Regions from separate parts of the Variovorax sp. CCNWLW235 genome, predicted to be linked through region 2. Evidence: riboswitches for the same ligand, from Rfam matches in the RefSeq annotation. Region 2 holds a riboswitch; the other holds the start of a gene.
What was found. Region 2 has a riboswitch for glycine ahead of V9L21_RS04265 (ABC transporter substrate-binding protein). Riboswitches for the same ligand answer to the same signal wherever they lie in the genome.
Positions count from the first base shown of each region.

Region 1: linked by a shared signal. The riboswitch ahead of V9L21_RS22235 (D-amino acid dehydrogenase) and the one ahead of V9L21_RS04265 (ABC transporter substrate-binding protein) in region 2 are both predicted to bind glycine.

Region 1 covers NZ_JBBCBW010000025.1:7,477-22,411, reverse strand. The annotation lists gene V9L21_RS22275 (glycosyltransferase family 4 protein) at 1-753, opposite strand, end outside; gene V9L21_RS22270 (glycosyltransferase) at 731-2,971, opposite strand; gene V9L21_RS22265 (class I SAM-dependent methyltransferase) at 2,961-3,989, opposite strand; gene galE (UDP-glucose 4-epimerase GalE) at 4,001-5,020, opposite strand; gene rfbC (dTDP-4-dehydrorhamnose 3,5-epimerase) at 5,412-5,960, opposite strand; gene rfbA (glucose-1-phosphate thymidylyltransferase RfbA) at 5,957-6,850, opposite strand; gene rfbD (dTDP-4-dehydrorhamnose reductase) at 6,878-7,768, opposite strand; gene rfbB (dTDP-glucose 4,6-dehydratase) at 7,765-8,847, opposite strand; glycine riboswitch at 8,964-9,054, shown strand; glycine riboswitch at 9,087-9,192, shown strand; gene V9L21_RS22235 (D-amino acid dehydrogenase) at 9,284-10,585, shown strand; gene V9L21_RS22230 (FIST signal transduction protein) at 10,603-11,883, opposite strand; gene V9L21_RS22225 (PhaM family polyhydroxyalkanoate granule multifunctional regulatory protein) at 11,927-12,610, opposite strand; gene V9L21_RS22220 (aminotransferase-like domain-containing protein) at 12,708-14,123, opposite strand; gene V9L21_RS22215 (LysE family translocator) at 14,227-14,826, shown strand; gene V9L21_RS22210 (DMT family transporter) at 14,823-14,935, shown strand, end outside.
Region 2 covers NZ_JBBCBW010000002.1:370,141-385,075, reverse strand. The annotation lists gene ntrB (nitrate ABC transporter permease) at 1-26, shown strand, start outside; gene V9L21_RS04325 (ABC transporter ATP-binding protein) at 49-876, shown strand; gene cynS (cyanase) at 923-1,366, shown strand; gene V9L21_RS04315 (SDR family oxidoreductase) at 1,395-2,147, opposite strand; gene V9L21_RS04310 (Atu4866 domain-containing protein) at 2,291-2,653, opposite strand; gene V9L21_RS04305 (alpha/beta fold hydrolase) at 2,853-3,863, shown strand; gene V9L21_RS04300 (TRAP transporter large permease) at 4,230-5,531, opposite strand; gene V9L21_RS04295 (TRAP transporter small permease) at 5,528-6,031, opposite strand; gene dctP (TRAP transporter substrate-binding protein DctP) at 6,042-7,031, opposite strand; gene V9L21_RS04285 (type II 3-dehydroquinate dehydratase) at 7,079-7,531, opposite strand; gene V9L21_RS04280 (IclR family transcriptional regulator) at 7,599-8,393, shown strand; gene V9L21_RS04275 (NADPH-dependent FMN reductase) at 8,426-9,016, opposite strand; gene V9L21_RS04270 (hypothetical protein) at 9,125-9,910, shown strand; glycine riboswitch at 10,075-10,204, shown strand; gene V9L21_RS04265 (ABC transporter substrate-binding protein) at 10,397-11,980, shown strand; gene V9L21_RS04260 (ABC transporter permease) at 12,005-12,946, shown strand; gene V9L21_RS04255 (ABC transporter permease) at 12,968-13,915, shown strand; gene V9L21_RS04250 (ABC transporter ATP-binding protein) at 13,918-14,935, shown strand, end outside.

The DNA of each region.
Region 1 (14,935 bases), on a different contig from region 2:
TTCCGAGGCATTTGCATGAAATTTTGTGGAAAACCTTGCCCCATATTTCTGCTGCAAAGCGCTCAGCCGCTCATTGACGTCGGCGACGACGCGAGTGTCCGAGAAATTGACGTTACCCACCATGTCCAGGCGCACCTGCCACGCCGCGTGACGATCCAGAACCTTCGAAACGGCCATGAGCAGGTCGACGGGCCCCTTGGACTTGACCAACCGGCCCAGGAATACCAGCCTCAGGATGCCATCGTCGAAGCTCGGCTTTTTGGCGGGCGGGCGCAAGTTGTTGTGCACGCTCAGCGGAAGCACCGTGGTGGGAACTTGGATCTCCGCATCCAGAAGAATCTGCCGGTTCGTTTCGCTGTCGCAAACCACATGATCGGCAAAAGCAATGTTGCTGACCTGCTCGAACGAGCGCTCTATTACTGCGTGAGCGGACGAAGGCAAAAACGCCTTCGGCGTGATGTTATGGAAGACTACGATTCTCTTTGCGCCAGCCCGGACCACGGGTAGGAGGTTGAAAAGCGGATAGTAAATACCAAAATGAAAAAGAACGAGATCGCACGCCTGAAAAAACGGGTCGAACGCAATATCGGATTCTCTTTCCACATACACAAAAGGCAATTCTTGATAATCGCAGGCATACGCATAAAACCGAATATCGTGCCCGGCCTCGCGCACCCAATTTATTTCATCCCGTATTGCATTGGATATTGCATCGTGCCGCTTGCAGACGCTATTGATGTAAGCGATCTTCAAATTTCTTCTCTCCCTTTGTTTTTTCGAAAACCTGAATCAATCCCTTGGCCATCTTCTCGGACTGAAACTTGGACAGATACCGTTCCCGGGCAGCCCTACCAAGCCTCGAGCGATATTCCGGGTCGTCGACGAGGCGCACAAGACACTGGAAAAGCGACTCTTGGTCGCCTGGCGTTGCCAGCAATCCGGTCTCCTCGCCCTGTATGACTTCCTTCATGCCGCCGATGTCGCCGCCAACCACCGGCTTGCCAAACATCATGCCCTCCAAGTGGACCAGACCGAACGATTCAAACCGGGATGGTGCGACGATGATGTCCGCCCCCGCATAGAAGGCGCGCAGGCGGGCATCGGAAACGCTCCCGTGGAATACTATGCGTCCACTTTCGCGAATTGGGGGATTTGCAGCTTCGAATACCGCGCGCAGGGTCGTGCCATCCGCTTGGGGGATGCCGTCTTCTCCCACGATGTCGATATGAAGTAGCGGGTATTTCTCGAGTAGCCGGGGAGCGATGGCGAGAAAAACGTCCGCCCCCTTGCGCAACTCCATTCTTCCTACGAAACACATGCGCACAACACCGGCCGGCATGGGCTGAAGACTCTCGTTGTTCTCCTGAGACCAATCCTGCAGGCCCAGATGAAGCACATTCAACTTCTTCGGATCGAACTCGAACGCATAGGCCTCCTGGATTTCTTCCACGATCACCTGGCTGATGGCGTGAATGCCGTCGCTCTCCTTCATCATCCGCCGCTCCAAAGCAAGCATGGGCGTCACGAATGAATTCATGAAATCCTCGTCCTTTCTCTTCTCCGGATTGGAGGCGAGATAGAACGCCAGAGTGGTCTGAAGGCTGGTGACCAAGGGGAATTCCTTGCTCACCAGGAACGCGACGCCTTCGACGTCCCAGATCGGCGCATAGACCGCTTCGATGGAACGGCGACTGGCGATCTCCCGGGCTTCTTCCAGCATCGTCTGGGAGTAGTTCCAGATATGCCGCGGCACCGCCAGTCCGGATGGTGCTTCGAATTCCCTGGGGCTGATCCGGTGCACCCAGACCTTCTCTTCGAAATCGACGCGGTCGTGCTCGCTTCCGGTCGTCAGCACATGCACCTGGTGCCCGAGCTTCGCGAGATCCACAGCCAGCTGATGGACATAGCGCCCAATGCCGCCGGTGTTCCCCGGGGGATAGGTTTTGCTCACCAGAACGAAGCAGCGTTGGGCTCGTGCTTCGAGCCAAGGTATGAATCGAGTCAGCCCCGGCGCCCCCTTCATCGGCTCGGGACCAGGAATCCTTCTGGCGCCGTTCAATCCGCGCGTCAGGCCGTCCTGGAGCGCACGATCAACTTCTTCCTCGAACCGTTCGGCATACTCGGCTCCGAGCTTGCCCTCTCCGATCGCCCATTTCACGCCAGCCCTGAATTCCTCGATCAAGGTGTTCACTGCCGCGACGATCTCGCCCACGCCGACGTGATCGCGAGCATGGCGCAAGGCGAAATAAGCCTTGTTCTTGACCACCGAGTACCAGCTCGTCAGCACCCGCGATTCGTTGCGGATGTGACTGGGCATGTATTTGTGATGGATGAAGCCCTTGTCCAGTTGGGCGACCTTCAGGCCTGCATCGACGAAGCGAAGAATGATGTCGCTTTCGTCGAGGAAGTACTCGTACTCCTCATCGAAACCACCGACTTCAACGATCGCCGACCGCCTGAACACGCTGTTGGCCATCACGTGCGGGTAGTTGAAGCTTCCAGGGAAGTTGAATTCCGGCGTCGCACGGGTCCAAGAGGTATCGGCCCCGCCAAAGCGATCCAGCGTGCCGAACTTCCACTGATAAGTCTTTCCAGTGTGATCGTGGAGAAAGCCTCCGGCCACCGCAACTTCCGGATCCTGGAACGCGGGCATCACATCGTTGAGCCATTCAGGCTCGGGAATGGAGTCGTCGTCCAGGAACGCAACAAACTCACCAGAACAGATTTCGATCGAGATGTTTCTCGATTGAGAGAGGTTTCTTTCGGGGCAAACGCCGTACTTGATGGCGTCGCCATAGGACTCGCACAATTCGTGGGTTCCGTCCCTGGTCGGCCCCGCAACCACGACGACCTCGAAATTCGGGTACCGAAGATAGCGCAGGCTTTCCAAACAGATCGCTAAGCTCTTGGCGCGGCCGTCCGTATTGATGATCACCGACACCGAGGGGAAATAAGCGTCTTTATTGACCATTCAACTGGCTCCCTTGACCACGCCGTGCGGTGATTTCAAATTCCTTGCACCCACCGTTCTCGCGGTTTTCGGCAATCACCTCGACATCGATGAATCCGGCCTCCAGCAGAAGCTGGCGCATGGACTCCGAAGTGAACATATTGAAATGGAAATCCCCGTTGTAGTCCTGTCCACCGAATGTCACTTGGCGGAAGTTGTCGAAGGTGTATTCGTTGGACGCGTACGCGCGAACCATGCCCGCAGCATCCGGAACGATGGCCTTGAAGGTACCGCCAACCCTCAGCAGGGAGAACCAGTACGGCAGCAGGACACGCCGCAGCTTCTCCTGGGGAAAATGCTCGAGTAGATGTGCGGAAAATACTTCGCTGAGCTCGCCCGGTGCGAAAGGCAGCTGTCCGACCTCAGCCACGATATCGACGCCGGGCAGGTCACGACTGTCGACATTCAGATAGCCGGCAAGAGGAACATGCCCGCAGCCCAAGTTCACGCGTAGCGCTTGCGCTGCCTTTGCCGCGGAAACCTTTTCTTCTGCGACAACCCGGGGTTGAATTTCGTCGCTGGATTCCACCCGCTGATCAGCGGTTGAGCTGCCCGCGCCATAGCGCATCTCGAACATTAGTTCGCTGCGCACGAACTCCGTGCGTTGGAGGAGATACTGAATCGATTCGGTCATCCCCTCGATCTGCGCCCTAGCCTCCGACATTGACTGCGAAACCGTGTCCAAACGGCCATCCGTGGCCCTGACATCCTGCTCCAGCGCCTTCGAGGCGCGCGTGATATTACGCAACGCGACGGGCACCGACCTGGTCAGGTTGTCCTTTGCGGTCACGCTCGTCAATTGACGATGATTGATCTCTGAGATCGCCTGGAGAATTCCGGGAAGCTGCTGGGTTTCGAAAATCAGCTTGCGGTGATTTGCTTCGGGCAAACGTATGACCGCGATTCCGATGCGTACAAATCGACCAAGCACTGGCCAGCCGGCCATCTTTCGTGCAATTTTTCTAAGTTGTGCTTTCATCAATCATTCACTCAGATAACAAAACCGTTAGGATTCTTGGACTGCCACCGCCACGCGTCCACGCACATTTCATCTAGAGAGCGACGTGCCTCCCAGCCCAGCTTTTCCTTAGCATAAGAAGGATCAGCCCAGCACTCAGCGACGTCACCCGGGCGTCTACCAACAATCTTGTAATTGATGGATTTGCCACAGGCCTTTTCAAATGCCTCGATCATTTGCAACACGCTGACGCCTGAGCCTGTTCCCAGATTTGCCGTCAACAAACCTTCATTGGTACGAAGGTAGTTCAGGGCTGCGAGGTGGCCGTTTGCGAGATCGACGACATGAATGAAATCTCTGACTCCAGTGCCGTCAAGGGTGGGGTAGTCACCTCCAAAAACACTCAGGCATTCCCGCTTGCCGATGGCGACTTGGGCAATGTAGGGCAAGAGGTTATTGGGAATGCCGTTGGGGTTTTCGCCGATTTCACCGCTTGCATGCGCACCCACAGGATTGAAATAACGAAGGCGAGCAATTCGCCAACCAGCCTCTGAATTACATAGATCTTCGAGAATTTCCTCAACCATCAACTTAGAACGTCCGTAGGGGTTGGTCGCGGAACGAGGAAAATCCTCACGCACCGGCATGGAAGCGGGGTCGCCGTACACCGTTGCAGAGGAAGAAAACACGAAAGACCTCACATCGCATTGTCGCATGACCTTCAAGAGCTGGATGGTTCCTGCGACATTGTTCTCGTAATAAGAAATCGGATCCGCCACAGATTCGCCGACCGCCTTCAGCCCTGCAAAATGAATGACCGATCCGATTTCGTTTTCCCGGAAGATCTTGAGTAGTTGGTTTGAACTTCGAATATCGCCTTCATAAAAATTTACGCGCTTACCGGCAATTCTCTCTACCCGTGTCAATGCCATACGAGTGCTATTGCAGAAGTTATCCAGTACGACGACATCTGCATTCGTTTTCAGCAACTCGACCACCGTATGTGAACCGATATAGCCTGCGCCCCCCGTAACCAAAATCTTATGCGACATAGATCTCGTATTTCATCTAATTTTGATTACCAAGAAAAACTTTTATTTTGCATTTTAGTCGCTGTGGGTCCAGCCGCCCCCAGCACGCCACTCGGTACCCCGCCATGCTGGCAGTTTCACCATGATCGTGGCGACAAACCAACGTACAAAGGCCACTTCATGACTCCGGCTTGCCTCAATCCCGACCTAGCTCTGCGTCCCCACGCGTAACAAAATCAGGCGTGACGACGGGTGTGCTCGCCACGAACCGGGAAGAGAATTCCGCTCCCCGAAGCTCCCGGGAAGTCCCCTAGGACTTCGCGACGGCAACTCCGCCGCATGAGCGGCCCCTGTGACAAGGAAATTTTCGTACGCTGCCAGCCAAGAGCACAGCAGGTGACGGCATGCCCAGTCAGTCGAATATTTCGGCACGGGCAAGGCTCGCGCCTGCTTGATCCTTGGCAGACAGTTGAGGATGCAAGCCCAAGTTAGGCCAAGCGATTGCCAGGTCAGGATCGTCCCATTGGATGCAGCGCTCATATGCCGGCGCGTAGAAATCCGTCGTCTTATACAAGAATTCCGCCTCATCGCTCAACACGAGAAAGGCATGCGCAAACCCAACCGGTACCCAGAGCTGACGATGATTCTCTTCGCTTAACTCGGCACCGACCCATTTGCCAAAAGTCGGCGAAGACCTCCGGATATCGACAGCCACATCGAACACCGCCCCCCTTACAACACGCACAAGCTTTCCCTGGGGCTGCTGGATCTGGTAGTGCAGCCCCCGCAGCACGCCCTTGGCAGAGCGCGAATGATTGTCCTGGACAAAATCAACGTGCTTGCCGATCGCCTCATCGAAGGCCTTTTGGTTAAAGCTCTCAAAGAAGAAGCCTCTTGCATCGCCGAATACCTTTGGCTCGAGGACGAGAACATCAGGGATCAAGGTCGGCGTGACCTTCATGAGCGTACCTCGTCATTCAGCAAATGTTTCAGATATCTGCCGTAGCCGCTCTTCTCCAGCGGCATCGCGAGCTTTTGGAGTTGCTCGGTCGTAATGAATTTGTTGCGCCACGCGATCTCCTCCGGACAGGCAATCTTCAGTCCTTGCCGATGCTCCAGAGTTGCAATGAACTGCCCCGCCTCCAGCAAGCTCTCGTGCGTGCCGGTATCCAGCCACGCGTACCCACGCTGCATGATCTGCACGTTCAACTGATTGAGGTCGAGATACGCTTGGTTGACAGCGGTGATTTCCAACTCGCCGCGCGCGCTGGGCTTAACTGCCTTGGCGATGTCAACAACCTGATTGTCGTAAAAATACAAGCCCGTCACCGCATAGCTGCTCTTCGGCTTCAACGGCTTTTCTTCGATGCTGCTGGCCTTGCCCTTGGCATCGAACGCCACCACGCCGTAGCGCTCGGGGTCTTGCACGTGGTACGCGAATACCGTCGCACCCGACTGCTTCGCGTCGGCATCGGCGAGCAGATGCACGAGGTCATGCCCATAGAAGATGTTGTCCCCCAACACCAGCGCGCTGGGGCTGTTACCCACGAACTTGTCCCCGATGATGAACGCCTGCGCGAGCCCATCCGGACTCGGTTGCACCGCGTACTGCAGGTTCATGCCCCACTGGCTGCCATCCCCCAGCAGTTGCTGGAACCGCGGCGTGTCCTGCGGCGTGCTGATGATCAGGATGTCGCGCATGCCACCCAGCATCAACGTGCTGAGCGGGTAATAAATCATCGGCTTGTCGTACACCGGTAGCAGCTGTTTGCTTATCGCCAGCGTTGCTGGGTGCAGCCGGGTGCCCGAGCCACCGGCGAGGATGATGCCTTTACGTTGCGTCGTGGTCATGCGTTTCTTCTCGTGTGAATTCACTCTTCAGAGCGTCTCGCGCAGCATGCGCGCAACGCCTTCTTGCCAGGGCGGCAGGCGCAGACCAAATATGGTCTGCAGCTTGGCGGTATCGAGACGCGAGTTGTGAGGCCGCTTCGCTGGCGTCGGGAAGGCGCTCGTAGGCACGGCTTCAACTTGCTCGGGGCCGGCCTTGAGGTCTACACCGGCCTGCCGCGCTTGCTCCAGCACGAAGCGCGCATAGCCGCACCAGGTGGTTTCGCCGCCGGCAACCACGTTGTACAGGCCCGCCTTGGAAGGGTCTTGCAAGGTGGCGCGGATCGCATGCGCCGTGACATCGGCCAGCAGCTCGGCACCGGTCGGAGCCCCGTATTGGTCGTCGATGACGGTCAGTTTGTCGCGCTCCTTGGCAAGCCGCAGCATGGTCTTGGCGAAGTTGCCGCCGCGCGCGGCAAACACCCAGCTGGTGCGAAAGATCAGGTGCTTGGCGCAGTGCTTGGCCACCAACTGTTCGCCCTCGAGCTTGGTGCGGCCATACACACTGAGTGGGCCGGTGGCATCGTCTTCCTGCCAGGGCTTGCTGCCGCTGCCGTCGAACACGTAGTCGGTCGAGTAATGCACCATGAGTGCACCGATCTGCCCGGCGGCTTCGGCCACCACGCCGGGCGAGGTGGCATTGAGCTTGCGCGCAAGGTCGGGCTCGCTCTCGGCTTTGTCGACGGCCGTGTGGGCCGCGGCGTTGACGATCACGTCAGGCCGCACCTTGAGTACGGTCTCGGCCAACTGCTCCGGACGGCTGAAGTCGGCGTTGAAATCGGTGCTGTCGAAATCGAGCGCCACCAGTTCGCCCAGCGGCGCAAGGCTGCGCTGCAGCTCCCAGCCGACCTGCCCGCCCTTGCCGAGTAGCAGCAACTTCATGCCGCAGCCTTGGCCGCGGGTGCGGCGTCGTATTGCTTCTCGACCCACTCGCGGTACGCGCCGCTTTGCACGTTGCGTACCCATTCGCCGTGTGCAAGGTACCACTCGACGGTCTTGCGAATGCCGGTGTCGAAGGTTTCAGCGGGCTTCCAGCCCAACTCGCGCTCGAGCTTGCGTGCATCGATGGCGTAGCGCCGGTCGTGGCCGGGGCGGTCGGTAACGTAGCTGATCTGTTCCTTGTACGGCTTGCCGTCAGCGCGCGGGCGCAGTTCGTCGAGCAGCGCGCACACGGTGTTCACGATCTCGATGTTGGGCTTCTCGTTCCAGCCGCCGACGTTGTAGGTCTCGCCGAGCTTGCCGGCCTCGAGCACGCGGCGGATGGCACTGCAGTGGTCCTTCACGTAGAGCCAATCGCGCACCTGCATGCCGTCGCCGTACACGGGCAGGGGTTTGCCGGCCAGGGCGTTGACGATCATCAGCGGGATGAGCTTCTCGGGAAAGTGGAACGGACCGTAGTTATTGGAGCAGTTGGTGGTAACCACCGGCAGGCCGTAGGTGTGGTGCCAGGCGCGCACAAGATGGTCGCTGGCGGCCTTGCTGGCCGAGTAGGGGCTGTTGGGCTCGTACTTGTTCTCTTCGGTAAAGGCAGGGTCCGTCTTGGAGAGCGAGCCGTAGACCTCGTCGGTCGACACATGCAGGAAGCGGAAAGCAGACTTTTGCTCCGCCGGCAGTGCGCTCCAGTAGCCGCGCACCGACTCGAGCAGGCGAAAGGTGCCGAGCACGTTGGTCTGCACGAAGTCTTCCGGCCCGTGAATGGAGCGGTCGACGTGCGATTCCGCGGCAAAGTTCACGATGGCACGCGGCTTGTGCTCGGCCAAAAGGTGATCGACCAGAGCGCTGTCGCCGATGTCGCCCTGCACGAAAATGTGGTTCGGCTTGCCCTTGAGCGATGCAAGCGTCTCGAGGTTGCCCGCATAGGTCAGCTTGTCGAGATTGACGACAGACTCATCGCTCTGCGCGATCCAGTCGAGTACGAAATTGGCGCCAATGAAGCCCGCGCCGCCGGTTACCAGGATCATGAGGTCCCCTGTTGTTGTCGAACGATCGCCCTCTGGCGAATGAACGGGCGATTATCCCATTGGCCCTCCGCCGGGCCGGAGCAAGGGTTGGCGCCTCCGCAAGCTCCGCCTACAATCGCGCCACTGCAGGAGAGCGGGCAACCCCGGTTGCCCTACCGAAGGCGCAAACTCCCATAAACGCTCAGGTCGGCCCGACGAAGTTCTCGAAATTTCGGCAAGGGGCCTGTACTGCACCAACTGACACGCCGTCTGGAGAGCCATCACCTCGCGTGATGCACCGAAGGAGCAAACCCGTTGCGGGCGCAACGGGTGAATCTCTCAGGTACCGAGGACAGGGGGAGCGGCAACTTGGACGGCGGTCGTCCGGTTGCTTGCTATTTATTCAATAGCAGACCTCGCCCGCCGTTCAAGCGCTTCAACCTCAAAGGTACTTGAAATGCGCGTGATCGTTCTTGGCGCCGGCTTGCTCGGCGTGACCTCGGCCTACTACCTCCAGCAGCTCGGCCATGAAGTGACCGTCATCGACCGGCAGGCCACCCCGGCCGCTGAAACCAGCTTTGCCAACGGCGGGCAGATCTCCGTCAGCCACGCCGAACCCTGGGCCAATCCGAGTGCACCGCTCAAGGTGCTGCAATGGCTGGGCAAGGAAGACGCCCCGCTGCTCTTTCGCATTCGCGCCGACATGCGCCAATGGCTCTGGGGCCTGCAATTCCTGCGCGAATGCACCCCCGCCCGCACGAAGCACAACATCGAGCAGATCGTGCGGCTGGGCACCTACAGCCGCGATGTGCTGCAGCAGTTGCGGCGCGACACCGGCATCGCCTACGACCAACGCACGCAAGGCATCCTGCACTTTTATACGACGCAGAAAGAGTTCGACAGCGCCCTTGCGCCCGCCGAGCAGATGCGCGCGCTCGGATGCGAACGGCAAGTCATCTCCGCGGACGAGGCGGTAAAGATCGAGCCCGCCCTTGCGCACATCCGCCCGCAACTGGCCGGTGCCACCTACACGGCAGAAGACGAATCCGGCGACGCCAACCTCTTCGCCCGCGAAATGGCACGCCTCGCGGCAGCGGCGGGCGTGAAGTTCCTCATGAGCCACACGGTGACTGCGCTGCGCGAAGCGGGCGGCAACATCGACCACGTGGAAGCTACCGACAGCGAAGGGCGCTTTCAACGCATCCGCGGCGACGCCTTCGTGCTTGCAATGGGCGCGTTGAGTCCGCTGTATGCCGCGCCGCTGGGCATGCGCCTGCCCATCTATCCGGCCAAAGGCTATTCGGTCACGCTGCCGGTCAAAGACGCGACGAGGGCGCACCAGGTCTCGCTGACCGACGACGAATTCAAGCTCGTGTTCTCGCACTACACCTCAGCCTCCGGAGACCGCCTGCGCATTGCCGGCACAGCCGAGCTCAACGGCTATGACCGCGACTTGAACCGCGTGCGCTGCGAAGCGATCGTGCGGCGCGTTGAACAGCTCTTTCCCGGCGCCGGCGACACCACGCAGGCGCAGTTCTGGACCGGCCTGCGCCCCGCAACGCCGAGCAACGTCCCTCTGGTCGGCAAGACGAAGCTGCCGAACCTGTACCTGAATACCGGGCACGGCACGCTCGGCTGGACGCATGCGTGCGGCTCGGGCAAGTCGGTGGCGCGGATCGTGAGCGGGCTTGCACCCGAAGTCGATTTTGCGTTTGCCGGCATGCCTGCACCAGCAGCGCGCGTGCTCCAGCCGGCCTGATCTGGCCGTGGCGGCGGTCAGTCGTTGCCGGTAAACACCGTCAACACCCCCGTATATCCATACAGGTGGTGCCGGGCAATCTCCCCCGCCGCAAAGAAGCCAACGAGCGGCACGTCGCCCAGCGCGTGCCGCACGATCTGCAGTTCGGCGCCCGGTGCGCCGAAATGCGGCCCGCCGCGTCCTGAGCAACTCACGTACACGGCGCCGGCAATGCGGCGCGCCGGATGCGGCGCTGCTTCGGCTTCTCCGGCCGCCACGGCGCGCGCGGTGGCCAGGGTCTGCTCTTCGGGCTCCAGCTCCTCGCGGATTTCCGCGCAGATGCGCATCAGGTCGGCGCGCGCGGCCTGTGCATTGCGCCGGCAGAAGGTCAGGCGCATGCCGGCCTCGGCCACGTCGGCAATGGCGATGCCGCGGCGCGTGGGGTCCAGGCCGATGATGTGGCGCACCAGCACGTCGGCGCCCAGGTCGCCGGTACGGCGAATGCCGTCGCTGCCCGCATCTCCCAGGCCCACCAGGGTGGCGCGCACGGCGTCGATGGCTTCCTGTGGGCGCTCCAGCGTCACCTGCAGGTCGGCCAGCAGCACGTCGAGCGCGGGTTCGCCGTCGAGCTTGAGCAGCAGGTTGCCATCGGCTTCGGTGATCTCGCGCTCGCGTCCCGCGCCGGAGCGCAGCGGCTGGCAGCCTTGCGTGACGCGCGACACCAGCCGCACGCCTTCGCCGAACACCACGCCCGACAAGCCTCCCGAGAACACGCCGCCCGCCGCACCGTGGCCGCGGATGTTGCCGTTGCCGCCGACCGCAAACTGCAAGGCGCCTGCACGGCCCGACGAGAGGCCGCCGAACAGGTAGCCGGTGTCGGTGCGGCCCGCCATCTCGCCGATCAATTCGGTGAGATCGGGGGTGGCCGGGTCGGCATGCACGAGCGCGGTATGCGCCTCGAAGCCGCTCATTTCCGAGTTGCCCAGCGGCGCCACGCCGGAGAACACACGGTATTGGTCGCTCGGCAGCGCGCAGAGCATCAGGCTCAGGCCGGGCTCATCGAAGTATTCGGCATTGTTGGCCGATACGCCGATGCCGACGGTGCCGGACCAGTCGGTCACCTCCGGAAGCTCGGCGCTCAGGTGGTCGAGGATGTCTTGCGCATCGGACGCATAGTGGTCGGTGATGTAGAGCAGCCCGAGCGTCGGTGCCGACGCGTAGTCGGGCAGCGCCATTTGGGCGCGCAACTGGGCCAGCACAAGGCCGGCCGCCATGCGCCATTGCGGATGGGTGGCGTGACCGGAGGGAAACAACTTCATGATGCGTGCCAACCCGTTCTCTTCAAGGTGTGTATGTATGACGTCAGCGCCGTCCGGTCGTTCGCTTTCGCGCCGCGGTCGGTGCCTTCTTTTTGGCAGCGGTTGCTGTCGCCTTCCTTGCGGCCGGCTTTGGAGCCGCGGGAGCGGCGGCCGATGCAGGCACCTTGAGCTGGGCCGCGTCGTGCAGCGCCGATGTGGCGATCTGCTGGAACTGCTCGGTCAATGAACCCCACCATTGCATCGGATCGATCACGCCACCGTCGCTGCCCGATGCGGAGGCAGCCGACGCCGGCTTGCTGCGCGCTTTTTTGGCGGGTGCCGGCGCTTCCTCCGCGGCCTCGACTTCCGGCTCAGGCGCGACCGATGCGGCAGCCGGTGCGGCCGCCGGAGCCGCCTGCTTGGTGAACGCGCTTGCGATATCTTCCATCCGCACGTTCATGCCGCGCAAGGTCGAAAGTGTCATCTTTTGCACCTCGAGCGCCTGGATGGTGGCCTTGAGAGCATGGCCGTTCTGTTCGAGCCAGTACTGCACGGTCTTGAGCTCCTGGATGCGCTTGTCTACCTCTTCCACGCTGAGTGTGGGCGCCACCCAGCTCGCAAGGCTCGGCAAACCGGGCACTGCGCTTGTGGCAGCTCCCGCTCCGGCGGCACCGCCTGCGAGGTTCTTCAGAAAGTCGAATCCGGGGACAAATTGACTGAAGTCAAAAGGCTGGCTGGCGTTGCTCATGCAGGGGTCTCCGGGTTGGGTTTTCTTGTGATGCCAGCTTACTCCAACGCACCGGCAATTTGGGCCTGCGGCCCTCGCGTTTACCTGCCCGGAACTGTCAAAGCTCTGCGCGAACCTTGCTGAACACTTTCCAGAATGCGGCGTCCTGCGAAGTCGCGAAGTTGATGCGCATCATCGTGCTCGGCGGCCTGCGCGCATGGAAGAGCGAACCCGGCGCAAGCAGGTAGCCCTGGTCGAGCATGCGCTGCGTGAGCGCGTCGGTGTCCACGCCGGTATCGACCCAGCCAAACAGCCCCGCGGGCTCCGAGGCGAAGGTGCAGCCGTGCGCCATGGCCAGCTTGACTGCGCGGCTGCGCGCGCCGTCGAGCCGGATGCGTATGCGATCGGCGTGCCGGCGCAGTTGCCCCTGGTCGATGCACCACGACAGCGCCCGCTCGAACAGCGTGGGCGTGGTCAGCGTGGCCAGCAGCTTGGTTTCGAGCAGCCGCTCCTTCAGCTCCGGCGAGGCGGCCAGAAAACCGATGCGCCAGTTGGGCGCAAGGATCTTCGCGAACCCGCTCACATAGATAGTGCGCTGCAGCCCGTCGAGCGCGCTGAGACGCGTGGCGTGCTCGGGCGCGAGATGGCTGTAGGTGTCGTCCTCGACGATGTGAAAGTCGTGCTCGTTGGCCAGCTTCAGCACACGGTGCGCGCTGCCCGGCGTGAGGCTGTAGCCGGTGGGGTTGTGCAACACGCTCACGCTCACGAAGAGCTTGGGGCTGTGCAGTGCGCAGTACTGCGCCATCACTTCCAGGTCGGGTCCGTCGGCGCGGCGCGGTACCGGCAGGATGCGCATGCCCAGCGCCTCGAGCCGCGCGAATTCGAGCGCCCACCCAGGCTCCTCCACCATGACCGGATCGCCCGCGCGCAACAGCGTGCGGCTCACGATGTCCAGCGCGTGCGTGGCGCCGACCGTCGTCACGATCTGGTCGGGCGCGGCCGGTACGTTGATGCCTACGAGCTTGTTCGACAGGCTGCGGCGCAGCGCGGCGTCGCCGGAGGGTTCGCCGTACTGGAGCGACAGCTCCTGCAGCGCGGCTGTATTGGTCATGCGGCGCACCGCGGTCGGCATGAAGGTCGACGACATCCAGTCCGGCGGAAACACCCCCATGCCCGGCTGCGGCTTGTCGCTCGGCCGATGAAACATGCTGCGGATGAGCGAACTCGCGTCGGCCGGTACACGCGACGCCATCATCTGCGCGACCATGGGCGCCGCATTGGCCGGGCGGCCCTCCGGCGCGGGCGCCGCATCGCGCACGTAGAAACCCCGCTGCCGGCGCGCCTCGACCAGGCCCTGCGCCAGCAGCTGGTCGTAGGCGGCCACCACCGTATAAGGGCTCACACCCTGCTGGCGCGCGCATTCGCGTACCGAGGGCAGGCGCGCGCCGGGCGGCAGCAGCCGGGTGCGGATGCGCTCTGCCAGCCGGTCGGCCAATTGCCCTGTGAGCGACTGGGTGGAGGTTCGTGTCAGCATCGGCCTTGCGCTTCTGTGTCGAGTGGCAGGCCAATACAGTTTTCGAATATGTTCGATCAACTGTATTGGAACTGTAATGGTCCCAAAGTTTAGAGTGTATGCAATGAACTGGCAAGAATTCACCGCGCTGCTGGTGCTGGCCACGGCGATGAGCTTCTCGCCCGGTCCCAACACCACGCTCTCCACCGCCCTGGCCGCCAACGGCGGCCTGCCGCGCGCCATGCGCTTCGTGGTCGCGGTTCCCGTGGGCTGGACGTTGCTGCTCGTGCTGTGCGCGGCCGGCATCGGCGCGCTGGTGGTGGCCGTGCCTTCGCTGCGCCTGGCGATCAAGGCGCTCGGCGTGGGCTACCTGCTGTGGCTCGCCTACAAGCTGAGCGGCAGCGCCACGCTCGGCCGTGCGGACAGCGCCAGCCTCCACATCGGCTTCGGACAGGGCGTGATGCTGCAGTTCGTCAACATCAAGGCGTGGCTGCTCGCGCTCACGCTGGTGGCCGGCTGGATTGCGGGGCAGCCCAATGCGCTCGGCCGCTTCGCCATCGTCGCGCCGGTGATGCTGGTCTACGCCTTCATCAGCAACTTCACCTATGCGCTGGTCGGCGCGCTGCTGCGCGAATGGCTGTCCAAAGGCAAGCGCCTGCTGTGGTTCAACCGCGCGATGGGGCTGGTGCTGGTGCTCACGGCCTGGTGGATGCTGAGCGTATGAGCGGCCGACTCACGATCAAGGACGAAACCCTCGGCATGTGGCTGGGCGTGATCGGCGTGGCGCTTTTTGCGGTCACGCTGCCGATGACGCGGCTGGCCACCGGCACGCA
Region 2 (14,935 bases):
AGCGAAAGGTGACCTATGTGGAGTGATCGATCAGCCCGGGGCGCCCTCATGACAGCTGCTTCCAACCCGTTGCCCGCCACCGGCGGCTTCCTGCGCATCGAGGGCCTGGCCAAGGCATTCGCGCCCGCGCGCCCGGTGTTCGCCGACGTGTCGTTCACGCTCGACCGGGGCGAGTTCGTCTGCATCATCGGCCACTCGGGCTGCGGCAAGACCACCATCCTCAATGTGCTGGCCGGGCTCGACCAGGCCAGCGCCGGCCACGTGTTCATGGACGGCCGCGAGGTGGCCGGCCCGAGCCTGGAGCGCGGGGTAGTGTTCCAGAGCCACGCGCTCATGCCGTGGCTCACCGTGCGAAAGAACATCGCCTTTGCCGTGAGCTCGCGCTGGCCCGACTGGTCGGCCGCGCAGGTCGATGTACAGGTGCGGCGCTTCGTGGCGATGGTCGGCCTGGAAGCCGCCATCGACAAGAAGCCATCGCAGCTTTCGGGCGGCATGAAGCAGCGCGTGGGCATTGCGCGGGCCTTTGCCATCCAGCCCAAGATGCTGCTGCTCGACGAGCCCTTCGGCGCGCTCGATGCGCTCACGCGCGGCACCATCCAGGACGAGCTGATGGCCATCGTGCGCCAGACGCAGCAAACCGTTTTCATGATCACGCACGACGTGGACGAAGCCATCCTGCTGGCCGACCGCATCCTGCTGATGACCAACGGCTCCGAGCGGCCCGGTGGCGGCTGGCGCCCCGGCAACATCGCCGAGACCGTGGCCAACCCGCTGCCGCGCGAACGCACGCGCGCCTCGCTGCACCACCTGGACGGCTACTACGCGCTGCGCAACCACATCGTCGACTTTCTCGTCACGCGCGCCAAGGCGTCGTGAGTTTCACTTCACTCATTCCATCCAACTTGATCAGGAGCAAACCCGCATGAACCGCAACGACGTCACCGAGAAGATCATCACCGTGAAGGTCTCCAAAGGCATTCAATGGGCCGACGTGGCCAGGAAGGTGGGCCTCTCCAAAGAGTGGACCACCGCCGCGTGCCTGGGGCAGATGACGCTCGACGACAAGCAGGCGAAGATCATCGGCAAGATCTTCGGCCTGACCGTGGAGGAGCAGAAGTGGCTCAAGGTCGTGCCCTACAAGGGCTCGCTGCCCACGCCCGTGCCGACCGATCCGCTCATCTACCGCTGGTACGAGGTGGTGAGCGTGTATGGCACCACCATCAAGGAACTGATCCATGAAGAGTTCGGCGACGGCATCATGAGCGCCATCGACTTCAGCATGGACATCCAGCGCCAGGCCGATCCGAAGGGCGACCGCGTCAATGTGGTGCTGTCGGGCAAGTTCCTGCCCTACAAGACCTACTGACCCGCGGCCGCTCGGAACACGCGGCCCGTCAGAACGCCGCGTGCTCGGCCGGCTTCGGCCGCCACGCCTGGCGCCGGGGCGCCGAGATGCTGCCGCCTTCGATGGCGCCGGCAATAGAGCGGGCCACGGCGTCCACCGGCACCGCGATGCGCCGCCGCGTGACCATGCGCTCGAAGGTGCTGCAGGCGGCAATGCGGTCGGCCAGCGTGTTGTCAGCCTCATTCACGTCTGGGCGCACCACCGTTACGCGCACCCGCCCGGCATGCTCCTGCCGCAGCCCTTCGGAGATGGCGTCCACTGCGTACTGCGTGCCGCAATACACCGCCGAGTTGGGCGACACGCCGTGCGCGGGCACCGGCGCCACGTTGACGATGTGGCCCCAGCCTTGTTCCTGCATGGTCGGCAGCACCGCCGCAATGCCCAGCAGCACGCCGCGCAGGTTCACGTCGATCATCAGTTCCCATTCATCGATCTTGCGCGTCCACAGCGGCGAGACCGGCATCACGCCCGCGGCGTTCACCAGCACGTCGATGTGATCGTGCTGCTCGAGTGCGAACTCGGAAAATGCTTCCACGTCGGGCCGGTAGGTCACGTCGAGCCGCTGGAAGCTCGCCGTTCCGCCGGCCGCCGTGATTTCTTCGGCCAGTGCCTCCAGCTGGTGGGTGCGGCGCGCGCCGAGCACCACCTTGGCACCGCGCCGTGCCAGCAGCCGTGCAGCCGCTGCGCCAATGCCACCGCTTGCGCCCGTGATAAGGACGACTTTTTCCTGGATTGTGCTCATAAGAAACTCCTCGTGCTGGTCTGTGTGAACCATGGCGCAACGCTGCGCCGGCATGGTGACAAGTCTCGCGCCGATGGTGTCTCGGGCGTTATACGAATCGAACGGCGTTCTTGCCTGATCCTGCAAAACGCGCGTCTTCGGGCTCAGCGCCGCGGTGTACTTTCGCGGTAAAGCACCATTCCGGCGTGGTACAGCACGCCGTCGCGAAAGTCGCCGTCGGCCGTAAAGCCGGTGTCGTCGACGTAGTCGATGTGATCGCCGCGCAGCGTGTAGCGGCCCTGGTAGGCGCTGCGGCGGTTGCCGCGCGCCTCGTCGTAGCGGCCGCCCGGCAGCAGCTCGTGGCGGATGTAGCCGTCCTTGGTGACCCACATGCCGACATAGCGGTTCTGATCGGTCGGCGCGCGGGCCGGTTCGGTTTGCGAGTGCGATGGCGCCGAAGCCATTGCCAGGGAGAGCGAGAGTGCGGCCAGGGTGCTGCCGCTGCGGTGCGTGGTGCCGGTGGACATGGTGTGCGCCTTTCTTTCGATGGGGTGGATCGATCAGCCGGTTTGGCTTCTCGTGCCAGTCCATTGTGAAAAGAGCACCCCTGCGAGCGGTATCCGCTTCGTGTCGATTTTTTGCCCAATTCTGCGGAAGTCTGCGGAAGTTCTGCGGAAGAATAGAGCGCCCTGAGGCCCGCCATTGAAAACCTCCAGACGCCGAACCATGCATATCGCTTTGGGAGTCGCCGCATTCGCAGCGTTGCTCGTGCTGGCGGGCATCGTCTACGAGCGCCTGGGCCAGTACCGGGCCGCACGGGACTTTCCTCCGTCCGGAACAATGGTCGACATCGGCGGCCGGAGAATCCAGCTGGATTGCCGGGGCTCGGGCTCTCCCACCGTCGTGTTCGAGGCGGGGCTGAGCGTCGAAGGTTCGCTGAGCTGGTCCGCCGTCCAGCCCAGGATCGCCGCCCACACGCGCGCCTGCGCGTACAGCCGCGCGGGCCTGATGTGGAGCGATTCTTCGAGCGCCCCCCACAGCGCCAAGCAGGTGGCGCAAGACCTTCGTGCAGCGCTGGCCAAAGCCGGCGAGCGCGGTCCCTTCGTGCTGGTGGGCCAGTCCATCGGGGCCCTCTATGCCATGGGCTTTACGAGGCAGTTCGGCCCGGAGGTCGCGGGGCTTGTCTTCGTCGACCCCTCGCATCCGGAGCAGGTCGAACGGGTGGCGGGCTTCATGACCGAGTCGCGGTCCATGTTGTCGCGGGTCGGTGTGGCGCTTGCGTGGACCGGTGTGCTGCGCGCGGCGGCCCCGGTGCTTCTGCCCCGGCCGCCGCAGCGGACTGCACGCGATGCACAGGCCATGCAGGCAGTATGGGCCTACGCGCCCAAGTCATTGGCCACGCAGCTCGCGGAGAGCGATTCGACGGACAGCACGCTCGCCGAGAGCCGGGACTTTCGGGATCTGGGCAGCCGGCCGCTGGTGGTGCTCACGGCAATGGCTCCCTACACCGATGCCGAACTCCGGGGAATGAAGATCACGCCGGAGCAAGGCACGCAGGTCCAGGCCATCTGGAAGCAGCTGCATGAAGAGCAGGCGACCTGGTCATCCCGAAGCACCCACCGGGTGCTGCCGAGTTCAGGGCACAACATCCAGCTCGAAGATCCGGATGCGGTGGTCGAAGCGGTGCTGTCGGTGGTGCGTGCGGTGCGCGCTGGCGGACCTGCCGGGTCCCCGTGACGATTGCACGGCAACGAGCCGATTCACGACGATGTTGTTACTCCCCGCTTTGCTCTCCGGTGAATAGAGTCATCTTGCCGGCGCCATCAAAGGCGCCACAAGGATTGGCGATGACCCACGACGACGCATGCAAAGCTCCCACCACCCGCGATGACCACGCTCCCGGCCGAGCCAAGCACGCAATGCAAATCTTGAGAAGCATTGCGCTGTGCAATGCATATATCGAGCGCGGCAACGACGTTCATGCGCTCACGGCGGCGCTGATGTTGCCCTGCTACCAGGCCGAGTTCAGAAATCTGGCGCTCGAACTGAATGAGGTGGAGGGGCGCGAACTCAGGGCCGCTCTTGCGGCCTGGCCCGTTGCGCTCAACCCGAATATCCCGCCAGCCTCGGCAGGAGCAGCACCATGTCCGGCCACACGGTCACCAGTGCCAGCGCGCCCAGCATGACCATGAGAAAGGGAAAGGTCTCGCGGATCAGCACCATCAGGGACACGTTCGCGATCTTGGCCATCATGAACAGCAGCAGGCCATAGGGCGGTGTCACCAGCCCGATCATGATGTTCAGCACCGCCATCACGCCGAAGTGCACGGGGTCGATGCCCAGTGCGGTGGCGGTCGGCAGCAGCACCGGCAGCATGATCAGGATGATCGTCGAGCCCTCGAGGAACGCGCCCATCACCAGCAGCAGAACGTTGACCAGCAGCAGAAAGCCGAGCGGGGAAAGATCCAGCCCCTTCATTGCCGTGCTGAGCGTCGCGGGAATGTTCTCGGAGGTGATGACGTAGTTGAACACCATCGCCCCCGCGATGAGCATCCCGATCGAGATGCTCATGCGCGCACTGGAGAGCAGCGACTGGTACAGGTCGGCCCAGCGCATGCTGCGATACAGCCCCGCCGAAATGAGCAGCGCGTAGGCGGCGGCAAGGCCCGCCGCCTCGGTGGGCGTGGTCACGCCGCTGTACAGGCAGCCCAGCAGAATGACGGGCAGCATGAGCGCCGGCAGCGCCTCGCGGGTAATGCGGGGCATTTCGCGCAGCGGCACCCGCGGCTCGACCGGAAAGCGGCGCCGGCGCGCCAGCACATAGATGAGGCCCATCTGCACCACGCCCAGCAGCAGGCCCGGCAGCAGGCCGGCAATGAACAGGTAGCCGATCGAAGTTCCGGACACCAGCGCATACAGCACCAGGGGAATGGAAGGCGGCAGGATCGGCCCGATCACGGACGACACCGCGCTCAACGCGGCGGCAAAGCCCGGCGTGTACTTGCCGTTCTTGGTCATCATCTCCTGCATCAGCTTGCCCGAGCCCGCCGCGTCGGCCAGCGCGGAGCCGGACATGGTGGCGAACACGATGCTCTGCAGCACGTTCACCTGCGCCAGCCCGCCCGGAAAGCGGCCCACGATGGCGTTGCAGAAGCGCAGCAGCCGGTCCAGGATGCTGCCCGAGCTCATGATGGTGGCCGCCAGGATGAAGAGCGGAATCGCCAGCATCAGAAAGCTGGAGTAGGTGCCGTTCAGCAACTGCTCCGCTGCGGCGCCCATGTCCATGCCCTTGAGGTACAGGTAGAGAACGGAGCCGCCGATCATCGCGTGGCCGATGGGCACGCCCAGGAGACTGAGCGCCACGATCACGTAGAGCGCCAGCGAAAAAGGACTGGTGAAATTCACAATGCGGATGAGGAAGAAGAGGGTGGTTCGTCCGTCAGCGGCGCGGGCCCGCGAACGAGTTGGCGCAGGCTCCGGGCAATCACCGCCACGACGAAGACCAGGTAGATGGCGTACATCACGTCCATGCGAATGCCGAGATACGAGCTCTTCTCGACCTTCATGAAGCTCACGTAGGCGTACGAGGCCGGCAGCGACATGCCGAACAGCACGATCACGCCCAGCGCCGCAATGGCGCCGACGATGCGGCGCATGCGCGGGCCGGCATTCGCGGCGACGAAGTCCATGCGGATCTCGTCCGAGTCCTTCAGCACGAAGGCCGCGCCCCAGAGCACCAGCCACAGCCACGCCGCCAGCGAAACCTCGGAGGTCCAGCCCACCGGCCAGTTGAACAGGTAGCGCAATGCGATCTGCACGATGAACGCGACGAAGATCACTCCCAGGAAAAGCGCTGCAACCGCTTCGGCGAAGCGGTGCAGCAACGAAAGCGCGCGGTCGAACATGGCTTTCGGGTTACTTCATGGCGTTGATCTTGTCGAGCATGCCGGGCGGCCAGTTCTTCGCATCGTCCGAGGCCAGGTAGGCCTTTTGCGCGTACTCGCGAAAGGCGTTGATGTTGGGCACATACACCTCAAGGCCCTGCTTGCGGAAGCTCTCGGCCAGCTCGGCCTCGCGCTTCTGGTGCTCGGCCGTGCTCCAGGCAATGGCCTTGTCCGCGGCAGCCTGGAAGCTGCGCTGCTTGGCGGGCGCCATGCCCTGCCAGGTCTTCATGTTCACCGTGAGCAGGTCGAAGGCCACCAGGTGCGAGGTCAGCACGATCTGCGACATCACCTCGTTGAACTTCATGTTCTGCACATTGGGCAGCGGGTTGTCCTGGCCGTCGATGGCGCCCGTCTGCAAGCCGGTGTAGGTCTCTGCGTAGGCCATGGGCGTGGGGTTGGCGCCGAGCGAGCGGCCCAGCATCTGCCAGGTGTCGCCGGGCGGCATGCGCAGCTTTACGCCGGCCAGGTCGGCGGGCGTGCCGATGCGCTTCTTCGTCTTCAGGCCCACGTGGCGCGTGCCGAAGAAGGTCGGCCCGAGGATCTTCACCTTCAGCTGGTCTTCCACCATCTTCTTCATCTGCGCGCCCAGGTCGCTCGCGAAGAACTTGCCGAGGTGATCGGGGTCGCGGAACAGGTAGGCCGAGGTGAGCAGCGACCAGGCCGGCACCTGCTTGGAAATATCCTGCGGCGCGATGTTGCCCATCTCCAGGTTGTCGCGCTGCAAGGCGATGAGCTCGGTGCCCTGGCGGAACAGCGTGGAGTTCAGGAACATCTCGACCTTGTAGTCGGCCTCGATGTCCTTGGCGAACATCTTCATCATGTCGGCGCGGATGTCCTTGTCCGAAAACACCGCGGCAAACCGCAGCGTAGGCTGCGCCTGGGCGCCGGCCGGCAAGACGGCGCCCGCGGCCAGCGCGGCCCCTGCGCCCAGCAGCGTGCGGCGATCGATGGAAAAGGTCATGGTGGTCTCCTGTCGTGTTGTGATGATGAAGCGGTAACTCGGGGAACTCAGGCCGCCGGCGCAGCCGCCAGGCGCTGCGCCAGCGCCCGGATCGCCAGCTCGTAGCCGAACGGGCCAAAGCCGCAGATCACGCCCGTGGCGGCCAGCGACACCAGCGAGTGCTGGTAGAGCGTATCGCGGCGGTGGATGTTGGTGATGTGCACTTCGGCGATGGGCTGGTCGAGCGTCTTGAGCGCATCGAGCAGCGGAATGGAGCGGAACGACAACCCCGCCGGATTGATGGCGACGGCCGCGGCGCGCTCGCGCGCCTCTTGCACCCAGTCCACCATCACGCCTTCGTGGTTGGTCTGGCGAAACTCGCAGTCCAGGCCCAGCTCGCCGGTCACGCGGCGGCACAGTTGTTCCACCTGCGCCAGCGTGGTGCTGCCGTACAGGTGCGGCTCGCGCACCCCCAGCAGGTTGAGGTTGGGGCCGTTGAGGATGTAGACGATGGAACTCATGCGGCCGATTCTTTGGCGCGGCCACGAAAGACTTTCCAAACTGGAAACAGCTTTCATAATGCAGGATATGAGCATTTCACTCGACCGCGGCCTTTCGATGGTGGAACACCTTGCGCGGCATCCGCAGGGGCTGCCGCTCACGCTGCTCGCGTCGGAGCTCGACATTCCGCTCGGCGCCTGCCACCGCTTGCTGGCCGACCTGCAGCGCTGCGGCTACGTTCGCCAGACGCGCAAGCAGGGCGACTACGTGCTGACGACCAAGGTGGTGTCGCTGGGTCTCGGCTTCCTGAGCGGCGCCGGCATCGTGAACATTGCCGAGCCGCTGCTGGAGCGGCTTGCGCAGGCATCGGGCGAACTGGTGCGCCTTTCGATCGTGGACGAAGACCGCCTCACCTGGGTGGCCAAGTCGCAGGGCACACGGCAAGCGGGGCTGCGCTACGACCCCGACATGGGCATGGATGCGCGCCTGTCGTGCACGTCGTCCGGCCACGCCTGGCTGATGACGCTGACCGATGAACGCGCGCTGGAGCTCGTCTCGCGCCAGGGCTTCGGCACGCCGGCGGAATACGGGCCGAAGGCACCGACCACCATCCGCGCGCTGCTGGGTTTTCTGCATGCGGCGCGGGTGCGCGGCTACGCCATGATCGACGAGGTCTTCGCGCCCGGCATGGCCGCCATGGCCGCGCCCGTGTTCCGCCGCAAGGAGGTGATCGGCGTCATCAGCATTGCCGGGCCACGCACGCGCCTTGGCAGCGAGCGCATGCATGAGCTGGCGCCCGCGCTGCTGGCCGCAACGGCCGAGCTCGGGCCGATCAGCAACGCGTCGAGCCTGTTCGGCCGCCCTTCGCTGGGCAAGGGCTGAGCGGCGCGACCCGGCTTGCCAGACCCGGCTTCTCAGTAAGGCGGCGCCTTGCGCGCCCGCTGCTCGCGCGCGGCGTCGGTCCACCACGCCAGGTCGTCGGCAAAGCGGCCGAACGAGCGCTGGAGAGATTCGCCCGCACTGCCCGTGGGCTTGCCGTCCGCATCGAGCGTTTGCGAGATCGGCCCGACGGCGAGCGTGCTCGAGACGACGACCATGCCCATCTCCGACAGGATCGAATGCCACACGGTGCCCGAGCGCACGCCTGAAAACCGGCCCGCCGAATAGCTGGCAACGGCAGCGGGCCGCCAGAACCATTCTTCCAGGAAGTGGTCGGTGAGGTTCTTCAGCCCGGGCTGCGGGCCCCAGTTGTATTCGCCCGTCACGAAGACGAAGGCGTCCGCGCCGCGAATCTTCTGCGCCAGTGCTTCCATGGGGGCGGGCGCGGTGCCCTTGGGGTACTCCTTGTACATGCGGTCGAGCATGGGCAGGCCCACCGCCTGCGCGTCGATCAGTTCGGCATCGGCACCTCGCGCACCGAGGCCCGCCACCAGGTAGTCGGCCAGGCGAATGCCCATGCGGTCCGACCTGTAGGAACCGTAGAACACCAGGATCTTGTCAGCCATTCGTCGCTCCGTTGTCGAGGCCGGGCGGCCACGGGCGAAGGCTACAACATTGGCATGTCGGCGCATTTGGTAGCAGCATCTTTCGAATCCTCTGGCTACCATTCCGGCATGAACAAGCTGCCTGCTTTTTGCACTGCCGCCATGGTGCTTGCCGCATCGGCCGGCCATGTGTTCGCCGCCCCCTCGGCGCAGGTGCTCGACGCGGTCAAGAAGCCGCAGTCGGTCGATCCGGACTGGCGCGCCCGCCTGTGCGCATTGCTGCCGCAGCCTTGCGACCCGCATGCGCTGGGCTTGTACCGGCTGCGCGGCGCCGCGGCAAACAGCTTTGCAGTGCTCTCGGCCGAGCCGCTGGCCATGGCCCGCGTCAAGCGCGACAAGGACGCGAAGACCTGGCAGATCGAGCGCCTGCACGACTTCAGCGCCTATGTGGCCGGCATGAAGAAAGACGCCGCAGGCGGCATGTCCGACACGCGCCTTTCGCTTGCGCCGGCACTCTATCCGCTGGCCGAAGGGCAATGGGCCATGGCCGTGCTGCAGACCGTGTCCGAGATGTATTCGGGCGGCGGCGCATCGTTCAGCAAGGCCGACTTCGTGCCGCTGGACGACACCCGGGCCGTGCACGAGGGCATTCCTTTCTCTTGCTCGAAGATGATCCGCGCCTGCTTCAGCGAAAAGGAATACAAGAGTTCGAAGCATTGCCACGACGAGAGCAACGGCAGCCTTCGCATCGCCTACGAAGAACCCGGCAAGCCAGGCGGACCCTACAGCTGGCAATACACGTGGCTGCAGAGCGAGTGGCCCGCCAACACACCCGCCAGCGGTACCACCACCACGCGTCTTCACTTCACCGCCAAGACCACCGAAAGAGTGAGCTTCTGCGGCGGACCGCAGTAGCTTCGGGGCGCGTTTCAATCCGCATGCGCCCCTGTGCGCACGCGCCCGAGTGGCACGCATTCTGCTTAGAAGAAAACATCCAGGAGAAATGCCGGCTCGGTGCTTCGAGTTAGTGCATTACCGAAGGCGACAGCCCGTAACGCTCAGGTCCCCAGACTGGATGAACGACTAACGCTGGAGAGCGCTGCCCGGCGTCCTGAACAAAAGGACTCCGAGGGCGGCCGCCGAAGGGGCAAGCCATGCGCGATGAGCGTGCATGGTGAATCTCTCAGGCCAAAGGACAGCAGGGGCATCTCGCGCAGTGCGCGGGGTGGCCTTGCGCGCTTCCGGAGCCTTCTTCTTCATGACCTTTGCCAGAGCGCACCGCGCATCGTTCCCTTCTTCATCGGGTGTGCCGAGGCCTGCGCATGCACGCAGGCGCCTGCCCGAATCGACCCCCGTTTTTCGCTGACTTTCCTCACGATTTTTTCAACCGGAGAACCGAAGATGCTGTCGAAACGAAACCTGAAAGCCGTTGTCGTGAGCGCCATGCTCGCTATTGGCGTTGCAAGCGCGTTCGCACAAGAGGCGGGCAAGGTGCTGCGGGTGGTGCCCCAGTCCGATCTGAAGATTCTCGATCCGATCTGGACCACCGCGTTCATCACGCGCAATCATGGCTATGCCGTGTACGACACGCTCTTCGGCGTGGACGAGCAGGGCAAGGTCAAGCCGCAGATGGTCGACAAGTACACCACCAGCGCAGACGGCAAGACCTGGACGTTCACGCTGCGCAAGGGCCTGGAATTTCATGACGGCAAGCCGGTGACGTCGGAAGACGTGCTGGCGTCGCTCAAGCGATGGGGCCAGCGCGACGGGCTGGGGCAGAAGATGTATGCGGCGCTCGACAAGGCCGAGACCGTCGACGCCAATTCGTTCAAGCTGGTTTTCAAGGAAACCTTCGGCATGGTGCTCGACGCGCTGAGCAAGCCTTCGTCGAATCCGCCTTTCATCATGCCGGCGCGCGTGGCCGCCACGCCGCCCGACAAGCAGATCGACGACGCCACGGGCTCCGGGCCCTACATCTTCAAGAAGGACGAGTACCGCCCGGGCGAGAAGATCGTGTACCTGAAGAACGCCAAATACGTGCCCCGCGTCGAAGCACCCTCGGGCACGGCGGGCGGCAAGAACGTGTATGTCGACCGCATGGAATGGATCATCCTGAAGGATGCGCAAACGCAGGCCAATGCGCTTGCCAACGGCGAGGTCGACATGATCGAGTGGCTGCCGCCCGAGCAGTACACGGCGCTCAAGGGCAACACGTCCATCACGGTCGACAACCCGATTCCCAAGGGCTCGTTCGCGCTGCACCTGAACCACATCATCCCGCCTTTCGACAACCCGAAGATCGCGCAGGCCGCCATCATGGCCATCAACCAGGAGGCGCTCATGCGCGCCCAGATGGTGCACAAGGAGCTCTACAACAGCTGCGCATCGGTGTACCCCTGCGGCACGATCTTCTCCAGCGACAAGACCGGCTACTTCACCGGCAAGCCGCAGTTCGAGAAAGCCAAGGCCCTGCTGAAGGACGCCGGCTACGACGGCAAGCCCGTGGTGCTGATGTACCCGGCCGACTTTGCACTGCTCAACAAGTTTCCGCCCGTGATGGCGCAGCTGCTGAAGCAGGCCGGCTTCAATGTCGACATGCAGTCGATGGACTGGCCCACGCTGGTGACGCGCCGCGCCAAGAAAGATCCGGTCGACAAGGGCGGCTGGAATCTCTTCATCACCGGCTGGGGCATTGCCGACAACATGAACCCGATGTTCTATGCGCCTCTCACGGGCAACGGCGAGAAGGGCTGGTTCGGCTGGGCCACCGACGAGAAGCTGGAGCAGCTGAAATCCGACTTCCTCGCAACGGCCGACGAACCCCGGCGCAAGGAGCTGGCCACGGCCATCCAGCAGCGCGTGTACGACACCGGCATCTACGCGCCCATCGGCGAATACAAGCCGCTGACCGCCTACCGCAAGGCGGCGGTGAGCGGCGTGGTGCGCTCGCCCGTTGCCGTGTTCTGGAACATCAAGAAGAACTGACGGGCGCTCTTTTCTGGAAACCCCATGCTGATCTTCCTTGCGCGCCGAATCCTGTCGACCGTGCCGGTGCTTGTCATCGTTGCGCTGATCGTGTTTCTCATGCTCCGGCTGGCACCCGGCGATCCGGCGGCCGCCATCGTGGGCGACAGCGGCACCAGCGAGAACATCGCCAAGGTGCGCGAGCAGCTGGGGCTGAACGAATCCCTTCCCGTGCAGTTTCTGCACTGGAGCGGCCGGCTGCTGCAAGGCAACCTGGGCGAGTCCTACTTCATGAAGAAAACGGTGGTGGAGCTCATCGGCCAGCGCATCGAGCCGACGGTGTCTCTCGCGGCGGTGACGCTGGTGGTCACCATCCTCGTCGCGGTGCCGCTCGGGGTTGTTGCCGCCTGGCGGCACGGCGGCTGGCTCGACCGCATGCTGATGGGCTTTTCGGTCATGGGCTTTTCCATACCGGCGTTCGTGATCGGCTATGTGCTCATCTGGATCTTTGCGCTGCACCTGCAGTGGCTGCCGGTGCAGGGCTACCAGCGGCTGAGCCAGGGGCCGCTGCTCTGGATCAAGCACCTCATCCTGCCGTCGATCACGCTGTCGATCATCTACGTGGCGCTGATTGCGCGCGTCACGCGCGCGGCCGTGGCCGAGGCGATGACCGAGGACTACATCCGCACCGCGCGCGCCAAGGGCATCTCGGAAAAACGGGTGCTCATGCGGCATGCGCTTGCCAACGCGGCAATTCCCATCGTCACGGTGATCGGGATCGGCATTGCGCTCTTGATCGGCGGGGTGGTGGTTACCGAAACCGTGTTCGCCATTCCGGGCCTCGGCCAGCTTACGGTGGATGCGGTGCTGTCGCGCGACTTTCCGCTGATACAGGGCATCACGCTGTTCTTTTCAGTCGTCTATGTGCTGGTCAACCTGCTGATCGACCTGAGCTACCTGGTGTTCGATCCGCGCATTCGCTATTGAGGCGCAAGAAGAAGCAAACACATGACCGATTCACTTGCCACTCCCATGCCTGCAGGCGAAGCCATCGTAGAACCGTTGCCGCCGCCCAAGCGCCGGTCGCTGCTCAAGCGCATCCTGGCCGACTGGTCGGTACGCGTCGGCGGCGGCGTGCTGCTGCTGCTGGTGCTCATCTCGCTTGCCGCGCCATGGCTCGGCACCATCGACCCGACCGCCATCGACCCCGGCAGCGGCAACCTCTTGCCCGGCACGCGCGGCGAGTTCAACAGCCTGGCGGGCGACACCTTCGAGCACCTGTTCGTCATGGGCACCGACAGCCTGGGCCGCGACATATGGAGCCGCACCCTCTACGGTGCACGCGTGTCGCTTACCGTGGGCGTGTCGGTGGCCGTTCTGGCGGTGGTGTTCGGCATGCTCGTCGGTTTGCTGGGCGGCTACTTTCGGCGGCTCGACAGCGCAATCATGCGGCTGATGGACGGCGTCATGGCCATCCCCGGCATTCTGTTCGCGATCAGCCTGGTGGCGCTGTTCGGCGGCAAGCTGCTGACGGTGGTGGTGGCCATTGCGGTGCCCGAGATTCCGCGCGTGGCGCGCCTCGTGCGCTCGGTGGTGCTTACCGTGCGTGAAGAACCTTATGTGGAAGCAGCCATTGCGCTGGACACGCCGACGTGGAAGATCCTTGTGCGCCACATCCTGCCGAACGCCGTTGCGCCGCTCATCATTCAGGCGACCTATGTGTGCGCCTCGGCGATTCTTGTCGAAGCCATCCTCTCGTTCCTCGGTGTCGGGCTGCCGGCCGACATGGCCACCTGGGGCAACATCATGGCCGAGGGCAGGGCGCAGTTCAACCAGTTCCCGCACAACGTGCTGTTCCCCGGCATCTTCCTGGCGCTCACGGTGCTGGCGGTCAACATCCTCGGCGACGGGCTGCGCGACACGCTCGATCCCAAGTTCAACAAGCGCGGGGGCTGAACATGGCGCAAGCACCTGTTCTTTCCGTTCGCGACTTGGCCATTTCGCTCCCGCGCGGCGGCGACCGGCCGCATGCGGTCGACAAGATTTCATTCGACGTACCGCCCGGAAAAATCGTCTGCCTGCTCGGAGAGTCCGGCTCGGGCAAGTCGGTCATTGCCAACGCGGTAATGGGGCTGCTGCCTTCCGGCCTTGTACCGGTGCGCGGCACCGTCGAGCTGCAGGGCGAAAACCTGCTGGCCGCAACTCCCGCGCGCCTGCGCCAGCTGCGCGGACCGTCGATGGCCATGGTGTTCCAGGAGCCCATGACCGCGCTCAACCCGGTAATGACCTGCGGTGCGCAGATCGACGAAATGCTGGCGCAGCACGTGCAGATGGGCTCGGCCGAGCGTCGGAAAAAGATCATGGCCATCATGGCGCGCGTCCGGTTGCCCGAGCCCGAACGCATCTACGCTTCGTATCCGCACCAGCTTTCGGGTGGGCAGCGCCAGCGCATCGTGATTGCGATGGCGCTCATCCTCAAGCCCGTGCTGCTGATCTGCGACGAGCCGACCACCGCACTCGACGTGACCACGCAGGCCGAGATACTGCGGCTCATCCTGGAGCTGCAAACCGAGAACGGTACGGCCGTGCTCTTCATCACGCACGACTTCGGCGTGGTTGCGGAAATTGCCGACGAGGTGGTGGTGCTGGAGCTGGGCGCCATGATCGAGAAGGGCGACAAGATGGCGGTGCTCACGGCCCCGCGCGAGCCCTACACACGGATGCTGCTCGACGCGGTGCCCGAGCTCTCGCCGCCGCGCCGGCCGCCGGTGGTGGACACCTATCCCCTGCTCAACGCGGTGAACATCTGCAAGACCTACATCACGGGCAGCTGGCCCGGCAAGCGCCGCACGGTGAATGCGGCGCGCAATGTGTCACTCGAAGTGAGGCCCGGCGAAACCGTGGGCATCGTGGGTGAATCGGGCTCGGGCAAGTCGACGGTGGCGCGTTGCATCGCGCGGTTGATCGACCCGAGCT